2 regions of the Pleomorphomonas sp. T1.2MG-36 genome follow, and region 1 is predicted to be linked to the other one. Evidence: riboswitches for the same ligand, from Rfam matches in the RefSeq annotation. Region 1 holds a riboswitch; the other holds the start of a gene.
What was found. Region 1 has a riboswitch for FMN ahead of QQZ18_RS03260 (DMT family transporter). Riboswitches for the same ligand answer to the same signal wherever they lie in the genome.
Positions count from the first base shown of each region.

Region 2: another riboswitch for FMN. It lies ahead of ribD (bifunctional diaminohydroxyphosphoribosylaminopyrimidine deaminase/5-amino-6-(5-phosphoribosylamino)uracil reductase RibD); the one in region 1 lies ahead of QQZ18_RS03260 (DMT family transporter).

Region 1 covers NZ_CATNLY010000001.1:687,810-692,985, reverse strand. Annotated here, with positions in the region: gene QQZ18_RS03275 (iron-sulfur cluster assembly scaffold protein) at 48-488, shown strand; gene yidD (membrane protein insertion efficiency factor YidD) at 499-876, shown strand; gene QQZ18_RS03265 (DHA2 family efflux MFS transporter permease subunit) at 868-2,265, opposite strand; FMN riboswitch at 2,437-2,587, shown strand; gene QQZ18_RS03260 (DMT family transporter) at 2,693-3,625, shown strand; gene QQZ18_RS03255 (phosphatidylserine decarboxylase) at 3,829-4,530, shown strand; gene pssA (CDP-diacylglycerol--serine O-phosphatidyltransferase) at 4,542-5,176, shown strand, end outside.
Region 2 covers NZ_CATNLY010000001.1:483,906-489,081, forward strand. Annotated here, with positions in the region: gene QQZ18_RS02340 (CoA-acylating methylmalonate-semialdehyde dehydrogenase) at 1-261, shown strand, start outside; gene QQZ18_RS02345 (anthranilate synthase component II) at 262-870, opposite strand; gene pabB (aminodeoxychorismate synthase component I) at 867-2,297, opposite strand; FMN riboswitch at 2,566-2,716, shown strand; gene ribD (bifunctional diaminohydroxyphosphoribosylaminopyrimidine deaminase/5-amino-6-(5-phosphoribosylamino)uracil reductase RibD) at 2,807-3,808, shown strand; gene QQZ18_RS02360 (riboflavin synthase) at 3,815-4,423, shown strand; gene ribB (3,4-dihydroxy-2-butanone-4-phosphate synthase) at 4,399-5,176, shown strand, end outside.

The DNA.
Region 1 (5,176 bases):
GCGTTCCAAGCGACAATAAGCCCGCCCGGCCGGCCGAAGGTGTCAGCATGCTCGACGAGATCTACAATGCGCGCATTCTCGATCTGGCCGGCAATATCGGCCGTGTCGGTCGGCTCGCCGCGCCGGAGGCCACCGCGACGCGCCATTCCCGCTTGTGCGGATCGAAGATCACGGTCGACATCCGCATGGATGGCGACGTTGTCGCCGACTATGCCCACGAGGTGAAGGCCTGCGCGCTCGGTCAGGCGGCGGCGGCGGTGATGGCGAAAAATGTCGTCGGCGCAACGACGGCCGAGCTCAGACAGGCGCGCGACGAGATGTTCGCCATGCTGAAGGACGGCGCTCTACCGCCGGCCGGCCGTTTTGCCGAGTTGAGCGCTTTGGAGCCCGTTCGCGATTTCAAGGCGCGGCATGCCTCGACCATGTTGGTGTTCGAGGCCGTGGTCGCCTGCCTCGACGATATCGCCGCGACGCGCGCCGCCGGTTGAGGGGCTGACCATGTGCGGATGCGGAAAGCGGCATGCGGACGAAGCGCGCGGCACTGATCCCGGTTTGGCTCCTCGCAGGGTGACGCCGGGCCGGCTTGTCGGCCGCGCGCTGATCCGCGTCTACCAGGTGGCTCTGTCACCGTTCATGGGGCAGCAGTGCCGCCACCTTCCCTCCTGCTCAAGCTACACCGACGAGGCCATTGGCCGCTTCGGCCTGTGGGCGGGCGGCTGGATGGGGCTCGCCCGCATCCTCCGCTGCAACCCATGGGGCTCGTCGGGATTCGATCCGGTGCCGGAGACCATCGATCCGCGCTATCGATGGTGGCGTCCCTGGGTGGGAGCTCGTTGGACGGGTGCCCATATCGATCCGACGACTCGGCTAAACTGACGGCTCCCCGGCGGCTTCGGCGCGATGGCCAGAGACTTCCGAGCCGGCGTTCGGCGACATGCGGGCATAGATGGGGATGCAGAGAAGGCCGATGACCGCCAGCGCGAGGAAGGCCGGTATGAAGTCGCCGGGCAGGACGGCCATGTCGCCGCGCATCGACCGGGTGATTTCGAGAGCGGCGGCGCCGACCGCGACGCCGAGCGCCGCCGAGATCTGCTGACCGACCGATGAAATCGACGTGGCGTGGCTCATCCGCCGGTTGTCGATCTCGGCGAAGGCCAGGCCGTTGAGCGCGGTGAACTGCAGGGAGCGGAAGAAGCCGCCGATCAGCAACACCGCGAAGATGGCGGCATGCGAAGTCTCCTTGGTGAAGGAGAGGATGGCGAGCAGGAAGGCGGTGGTGAACAGCGTGTTGACCATCAGCACCATTCGGAAGCCCCAGGCGCGCACGATGCGTGGCGCCGTGAACTTCATCAGCACGGCGCCAGCGGCGGTGGCGAAGGTGAGCATGCCGCTTTCGAAGGGCGACATGCCGAAGCCGAGCTGCAGGAGCAGGGGCAGCAGGAAGGGAATGGCGCCGACGCCGATGCGGAACAGCAGGCCGCCGAGCACCGACACGCGGAACGTGGGCAGCCGGAAGAGGGAGAGATCCATCAGGGGCTCGGGCGTGCGCAGAGCGTGGCGGGCGTAGGCATAGAGCGAGGCGGCGCCGACGATGATGAGGACGATGTCGATCCATGACGGCAGCACGCCGATGCCGCTCGCGGCAATGCCGAACACGAAGCCGGCAAGGCCGATGCCGGACAGCACGAAGCCGCGCGTGTCGAGCGGAGGCAGGTTCTCTTCCTTGTAGTTCTTGATGAAGATGCTGACCAGGATGAGGCCGACGACGCTGATCGGCACGTTGATCCAGAAGATCCAGCGCCATTCGAAATAGGTGGTGATGAAGCCGCCGAGCGGCGGTCCGAGCACCGGTCCGATCATCGCGGGAACCGTCAGCCAGCTCATGGCGCGCAGATAGTCCGATTTTTTCACCGAGCGCAGCATCACCAGCCGGCCGACGGGGACCATCATGGCACCGCCAGCGCCCTGCACGACGCGGGCGGCGACGAACCCCTCGAGCGACGAGGACAGGCCGCAGAAGACCGACCCCGTCACGAACACCAGGATGGCCAGGCGAAAGATCGTGCGGGCGCCGAAGCGGTCGGCCATCCAGCCCGAGATCGGCAGGAAGACGGCGACGGATATGAGATAGCTGGTGAAGGCCAGCTTCAGGGAGATCGGGTCGACTCCCAGATCGATGGCGATCTGCGGCAGCGAGGTGGAAACCACCGAGCTGTCCAGGTTTTCCATGAAGAGCGCGCAGGCGACGATGAGTGGAATAAGCATGGTTTTCTCGTATGTGCCCGGTTTATGGCCGATACGGGACCACGGGTCGAGGGGGCGGCGTTCACATGTCGGCGAACATGACTGTCATGCACGTGGAAACGATGTGTCGCCTTTGATTTCGGGGGCTTCCTGCATTAATATCCATCCTGTCGGCGCGGTTCCCCGCGTCGGCACCATTCTCGGGGCGGGGCGAAATTCCCCACCGGCGGTAATGGCGGTGCAAGCCGTCTAGCCCGCGAGCGCTCCAGCCTCACGGCGGGAGGTCAGCAGATCCGGTGTGATTCCGGAGCCGACGGTACAGTCCGGATGAAAGAGAAGGGTGTGCTGAAAATCCCGCTCGCGGCCGGCTTCCGCCGATCGCGACCGATTGTCTCCATGTCCCGATCGCCCTGATTCCGCGTCGTTCCTTTTCGCAAGGACCCGTACCTTGAATCAGAGCCCGAACAAGACCGGTTCGTTTCCCGTGCTGGGAGCGACCTACATGGTATCGGCCGGCGTCATCTTCGCCGCCATCAATGTGCTCACCCAGTGGGTGACCGGCACCTATCACTTCTCATCGCAGGCACTCGCCTTCTGGCAGTACGGCTTGTCGCTGATCTTCTTCGTGCCCACGCTGCTGAAGCTGGGCGCCGGAGCCTTCCGTACCGCCCATCCCGTCGCCCACATCGTCCGCGTCGTCTTTGCGACCCTCGGCGTGCAGTTCTTCGTCGGCGCACTGGCCGCCGGCGTGCCGATCGCCCAGGTGGTGGCCATCGACATGACCTCGCCGTTCATCGTCATCGTGGCCGCCCGGCTCATTCTCGGCGAGCGCATCGGTCCGCATCGGGCGCTTGCCACCATCGTCGGCTTTGTCGGCGGCATGCTGATCCTGGCGCCCTGGTCGGACAACTTCTCGGTCTACAGCCTGTTGCCGCTCGGTGCGGCGGCGATGTGGGCGGGGTCGTCTGTCATGACCAAGCAACTCGCCGCGGTCGAGCGGCCGGCATCGGTCACGGTCTACCTTCTGGCCCTGCTCACGCCGATCAACGCCGCCTTCCTGCTCACCTCGTCCGGTTTCGATGTCGGAGCCGCCTTCGCGCTGCCGGGAGGCACGGTGCTCTGGGTGATCTTGGCGCTCGCCGCGCTGACGGCCGCGGCGCAGTATCTCCTGACGCTCGCCTATGCGCGCGCCGACGCCTCCTACCTCCAGACCTTCGACAACGTGCGCCTGCCGCTCAACACGCTGGCCGGTTGGCTGGTGTTCGCCTATGCGCCCGATGGCTACCTCTGGATCGGGGCGCTGATGATCATTGGAGCGTCGCTTTACCTCCTGCGCACGGAGGGCGGAAAGCCGATCGGCACCGATCCGCTGCCCGCCTGATCCGGCGCTGATCGACGGAAAGCGTCCGTCTTCCAATTCTGTCCATATGGCCGACGGAGCGGCGGTTCCGTCGGCCATCTTTTTATTGAAAGCGGTGTGAACAACCGGCGTGCAGTGGCAACCGGCTTTGCATGTGTCGCCCTTTCGTGCGAAAAGTCCGTTTCTCTCAGCGGGTTTCCCCGCAATTCTACGGGCTGAATATCATGTCGGTGCTCAAGTCGATCCAGAACGCCGTGCCGCCGATCCACCCGGAAGGGCACAAGTTCATCCTGGTTTTCCTGGCGGGCACCGTGCTGCTCGGCTGGCTGTTCGAGCCGCTGTTCTGGATCGGGCTCGCGCTCACCATCTGGTGCGCGCTGTTCTTCCGCGATCCCGTGCGGGTGACGCCTGTTTCGAATTCGCTGGTCATCTCGCCGGCCGATGGGCGCATTTCCGCCGTGGGGCTTGCCGTGCCGCCGCGCGAGCTTGGCCTCGGTCCCGAGCCGCTGTTGCGCATCTGCGTGTTCATGAACGTGTTCGACGTGCACGTGAACCGCGCACCGGTTACGGGGCGTGTGGTGCGGATCGCCTACAAGGCGGGCAAGTTCCTCAATGCCGAGCTCGACAAGGCCAGCGAGGACAACGAGCGCAACGGGCTGGTCATCGAGCGGCCGGATGGACGCGTTGTCGGCGTGGTGCAGATCGCCGGCCTCATCGCCCGCCGCATCCTGTCCTTCACCCGCGAGGGTGAAAGCCTGACCGTCGGCGACCGTTTCGGCCTCATCCGCTTCGGCTCGCGTGTCGATGTCTACCTGCCGGCGACGGCCACGGCGCTGGTGTCCGAGGGGGCGAGGGCGATCGCCGGCGAGACGGTACTCGCCGACATCGACGGCGCGACCAAGACGCCGTTCGTGCGCGTGTCCTGAGGCGGACGAAGATGCCCGGACTTTTCCCGCCATTCGATCCTGAGCCGGAAGCCGTCGAGCGGCCGAGGCGGCTGCGTCGCATCCCGATCCGCAGCGTGATCCCCAACCTCGTGACGCTGCTGTCGCTGTGTGCCGGCCTGACCTCGATCCGCATGAGCTTCGAAGGCCGTTTCGAGATGGCCGTCTATGCCATCCTGATCGCCGCCGTGCTGGACGGTCTGGACGGCCGGCTCGCCCGCTACCTGCACGTCACCTCGAAGTTCGGGGCGGAGCTCGATTCCCTCAGCGACTTCCTGAGCTTCGGCGTGGCGCCGCCCCTGTTGCTCTTCGTCTGGAACTTCCACGACATCAACTCCTTCGGTTGGGTGGCCGTGGTGCTGTTCGCCATCGCCGGCGCCCTGCGTCTTGCCCGCTTCAACACCATGCTGGGCGAGGACAAGCCAACCTGGCAGGCCAACTTCTTCACCGGCGTGCCCATTCCGGCTGGCGCGCTCGCGGTTCTCCTGCCGGTTTACGTCGACCGCGTCGGTATCGACGTGCCTCAGGCGGCGGCACCGGCGGTGGTTGCCTACGTGGTGCTGATCGCAGCCCTGATGGTCAGCCGCGTGCCGACCTTCTCGGGCAAGAAATACGGTGGAATCCAGCG
Region 2 (5,176 bases), 200 kb from region 1:
GCCGCCATCTTCACCCGCGACGGCGATAGCGCCCGCGAGTTCACCACCCGCATCCAGGCCGGCATGGTGGGCGTCAACGTGCCGATTCCCGTCCCAATGGCCTTCCACTCCTTCGGCGGCTGGAAGGCCTCGCTGTTCGGCGATCACCACATGCATGGCTCGGAGGGCGTGCGCTTCTATACCCGCCTCAAGACGGTGACGAGCCGCTGGCCCACCGGCATTCGCACCGGCGCCGACTTCATCATGCCGACGATGGAGTGATCAGAACGGGCTGGGCGGGATGGCGGCATGCCGCCCTGCCCGCCCCGGCAGGCAGGACAGGAAGTTGGCGAACACTCGATAGCCGCCTTCCGTGAGCACGCTTTCCGGATGGAACTGCACGCCGAACGTCGGGTGGTCCGCATGCTCGATGGCCATGACATCGCCGCCTTCGCTCCGCGCCGTGACGCGGAGCGGCGTGCCCGCCGGCACCTCGACGGCCAGCGAATGGTAGCGCCCGACCCGGAGCGGATTGGGTAGCCCCGAAAAAAGGCCGGTTCGGTCGTGGGTGATCGGAGATGACCGCCCGTGCATCGGCTCGCGGGCGCGAACGGTCCTACCGCCGAATGCCTCCCCGATGCACTGATGCCCGAGGCAGATGCCGAGGATTGGCAGCTGACCGGACAGCATGCGCACCGCATCGGTCGAAATACCCGCCTCGCCGGGGCCGCAAGGGCCAGGGCTTATCACCAGAGCCTCCGCACCCAGCGTGGCGAGGTCCGCCACGGCGAGCGCATCGTTGCGCAGAACGGTCACCTCTTCGCCCAGCTCGACAAGATAGCGGGCGACATTGCCGACGAAGCTGTCGTAGTTGTCGAGGACGACGATCACGTCGACCTCCCGAACGCGTCGATCAGCCGCGCCGCCTTGAGTTCAGCTTCCTCGAACTCGGCCGCCGGATCGGACAGCAGCGTGATGCCGCACCCGGCACCGAGCGAAGCTCGCCCTTCGGTAAAGGTCGTGGTGCGGATGGCGATGTTGAAATCGGCCGAACCGTCGAACCCGAAATAGCCGATCGCTCCGCAGTAGACGTCACGCGGCACCCGCTCCAGCTCGGCGATAATCTCCATGGCGCGGATCTTCGGCGCGCCGGTGATCGATCCTCCGGGGAAGACGGACGCAAGCGCATCCACCGCCGTACAGCCGTCCCTCAGCTCTCCCGTCACGACGGACACGAGGTGATGCAGCGAGGCGTAGGTTTCGATGCCGCAAAGATTGGGCACCTTCACCGTATGCGGCTTGCAGACGGCGGAGAGATCGGAGCGAAGGAGATCCACGATCATCACGTTTTCCGCCCTGTCCTTCTCCGAAGCGGCCAGCGCCGCAGCACGAAGTCCGTCCTCTCGCGGATCGGCCGAACGCGGCGCCGTACCCTTGATCGGTCGCGCCTCGACCCTACGATCTCGCACCTCGATCAGCCGCTCCGGCGATGACGACGCGATCTGTATATCGCCGTGATCGAGGAAAGCTGCGAAGGGAGCGGGATTGGTCGCCCGCAGCCTTCGATAGTAGCCCCAGGCGTCGAAACCGGTCGGCAGATTCACTTCGATGCGGCGAGCGATGTTGGCCTGGAAAATGTCTCCGGCAAGAATGTAGTCTCGCGTCCGTGCGACGGCCGTCTCGTAACCTGAGCGATCGAGACTTGCCTCGAACGCAAAACCATCGAGGCCGGCGAATGAAGGCTCGACCGGCGAAGCCCCCTTGAGGACGGCCATGAACTGCTCGGCCCGCTCCCGCGCCCTTGCCTCTCGCCTGTCCGGCTCCAGCTCCGGCCAACCGGTCGAGATGAGAAAGGCCTGGCCGGCTTCCAGATCGCAGACAACGACCACGTCGTAGAAGTGCATCTCCAGTTCGGCGATCCCGACGGACGGTCCAGGGGCTGATGGCAAGCGTTCGAGCAGACGGCCGAACTCATACGCCACATGGCCAATGGCGCCACCTTGGAACGGAGGCAATCCGGCCACCGGGTCCAGACGATAGATCGCCAGACGGCGACCAAGCTCGTCCAGCGCCCGGCGGCCGGGCGACCGGATATCATCCGGCCCAGCCAGGATTTCCTCGTCATTCCAGAACGTTCGCCCACCGGTCACACGCAGCGTGCCGAAGGGGTCGGCAGCGAGGAAGGCGTGGCGGCCGATCGCACCACCGACGAGTGCGCTGTCGAGAAAGGCAAAGCGCCGCAGCGGGCGAAGCCGCCCGGCGAGGATCATCGGATCGGAACAGTCGAGAGCGGTGACGATCATCTGGCCTATGCGCATGACGGCGGACTTCCTAAGCCATAACGCTTATCACAAGCAACTGACGCCGTTTGCGATTTGCATGCCCAACCCAACCCCATGTCGCTCCACCGCCGAGACTCTGGACCGTCTGCCGCCACGTCGGCCCGCCGCCCCTCGACCGGCCTCGTTGTAACGCGACGGCGCGACGACGAACACGATCGCGTGCGCGTCGTCCTTCGTAAACGATCCGACCTTGTACATCCGGATCGTGCTGCCTATGCTTTCGGATGCCGCCTTTCATGGCGGCGAACGTTCTCGGGGCGGGGTGAAATTCCCCACCGGCGGTAATCGTGCGAAAGCGCGTCAGCCCGCGAGCGCCTGTTCCCTCTGGGAGCAGGGTCAGCAGACCCGGTGTGATTCCGGGGCCGACGGTATAGTCCGGATGGTAGAGAACGGCTGACGCCACACGTGCGCCTTCCCGTCGGGAGGTGCGCGCGTTTGCGTTTGCTTGCGCCCCCAGTGCGTTCGGTCACCGGATCGAGGATCGCATGGGCGCATCGAGCTCAACCAATTCCCTGCCTCTCGGCATCATCGCCGATGCCTTTGCGCGCGCCATTGCCGCTGCGACGGACTATGCCGGCGCCACCTCTCCCAACCCGCCGGTCGGCTGCGCCATCCTTGATGCCGCCGGCAATCTTCTCGCCGTCGAGGCGCACCGCAAGGCCGGCGAGGCCCATGCCGAGGCGCGCGCCATTGCCGCCTGCCGGGCAGCGGGCACGATCGAACGCATCCACACGATCGTCGTCACACTGGAACCGTGCAACCACCACGGTCGGACGCCGCCGTGCGCCGAAGCGATCCTGTCGACGCCGGCTCGCGAGATCTGGATCGCCGAGACCGATCCCAATCCGCGTGTGGAGGGCGGCGGTGCCGCGCGCCTCGCGGCGGCCGGTCTCACAGTTCGCCTTCTCACCGAACTCGACCATCCCGATACCGCGCGCCTCGCAGCCAAGGCCGAGCGCCTCGTCGCCCCCTTCGTCACGTGGGTCACCACCGGCCGTCCGTTCGTCACCGTCAAGCAGGCGCTCGACGAAACAGGTTCGATGATCCCGCCGCTCGGCCGCAAGACATTCACATCCGAAGCGTCGCTGACGCTTGCCCACCGCATGCGCCGCCGCGCCGACGCCATCCTGACCGGCAGCGGAACCATACTGGCCGACCGCCCAGAGTTCACCGTCCGCCACGTACCCGATCATCCGGGCAGGAGTCGGATCCTCGCCATTCTCGACCGTGGCGGGCGCGTGCCGGCCGACTATCTCGCCGAAGCCGCCCAACGCGGCCTGCGCCCCTTGCTGTTCGCCGACATCGGCGAGGCGCTGGTCCGCCTCGGCGCCGAAGGCGTCCACGAAGTGCTGGTCGAGGCGGGGCCGACCCTGACCGCCGCCATCCTCTCCGCCGGCATCTGGGACGAGCACGTCGCCATCCGAAAGATCGGGGCCGGCATGCCCGATCACGTCACCATTTCCCGCAACCAAAACAAGAAAGGCTGAAACACCATGTTTTCCGGCATCATTGCCCGGACCGTCGCCGTCCGGACGGCCAACGCAACCGGCGGGTCGCTGGTCGTCACCATCCCCACCGGCTGGTCCGATCTCGAACTCGGCGAAAGCATCGCCGTCAACGGCGTCTGTCTCACAGTCACCGAAATGGACGAGGCCGGCACCGCGCGCTTCTTCCTGTCGCCGGAGACGCTGTCCCGCTCCAACCTTGGTCGTCTTGCGACCGGTTCGGTGGTCAACCTCGAACGCTCGGTGGCGCTCGCCGACCGGCTGTCCGGCCACATGGTCCAGGGCCACGTCGACGGCAAGGCGACGCTCGTCGCGGTGACGCCCGATAGTGACGCCCGCCGCCTGGAGTTCGACCTGCCCTCGGAGCTTGCCCGCTACTGCGTCGAGAAAGGTTCGATCTCGCTCAACGGCATCAGCCTGACCATCAACAGCATCGAGCCGGCGGACAATGGCGCCCGCATCGGCATCACCATCATTCCCCACACCTGGGACAACACCAACCTGTCGGCCGCCGCCCTCGGCGACGAGATCAATGTCGAGGTCGACGTCATCGCCAAATACGTGGAGGCTCTATGCAAGCCCTATCTCGCGCGCTGACCCGGCTGAAGGCCGGCGGCATGGTCCTGCTCGTCGATGACGAGGATCGGGAGAACGAGGGCGACCTCGTCGTCGCCGCCGAGTTCGCCACGCCCGAAGCCATCGCCTTCATGGCCAAGAAAGCCTGCGGCCTGATCTGCCTGGCGCTGACCGGCCAGCAGATCGACCGGCTCGGACTCAACCCGATGGTGGCGATGAACCGCGCCCGCCGTTCCACCGCCTTCACCGTTTCCATCGAGGCGCGCGACGGCATCACCACCGGCATATCGGCCTTTGACCGCGCGCATACCATCGCCGTCGCCGCCGATCCGGCTGTGGCGCCGGGCGCCATCGTCTCGCCCGGGCACGTCTTCCCGCTTCGGGCGGCTGACGGCGGCGTGCTCGCCCGCAACGGCCACACCGAGGGCGCGATCGATCTCGTTCGTCTCGCCGGGCTCCAGCCCGCTGCCGTCATCTGCGAGGTGATGGGCGAGAGCGGCCACATGGCCCGTCGGCCGGAACTGGACCGGTTCGCCAGGGAGCACGACATCCCCGTGCTCACCATCGCCGAGTTGGTTGAACACCGCTGGGCGACCGAGCAACTGGTCGAGGAGGTGGCGAGCGCCGATCTTCCGACGGCCTACGCCGATGGCGTGTTGCGGGTGCATGCCTTCCGCAGCCAGGTCGACGGCGAGGAGCATCTCGCCATCGTCCGCCGTCCGCTGGGCAAGACGCCATTGGTGCGCGTTCACTCCGAATGCCTGACCGGCGACG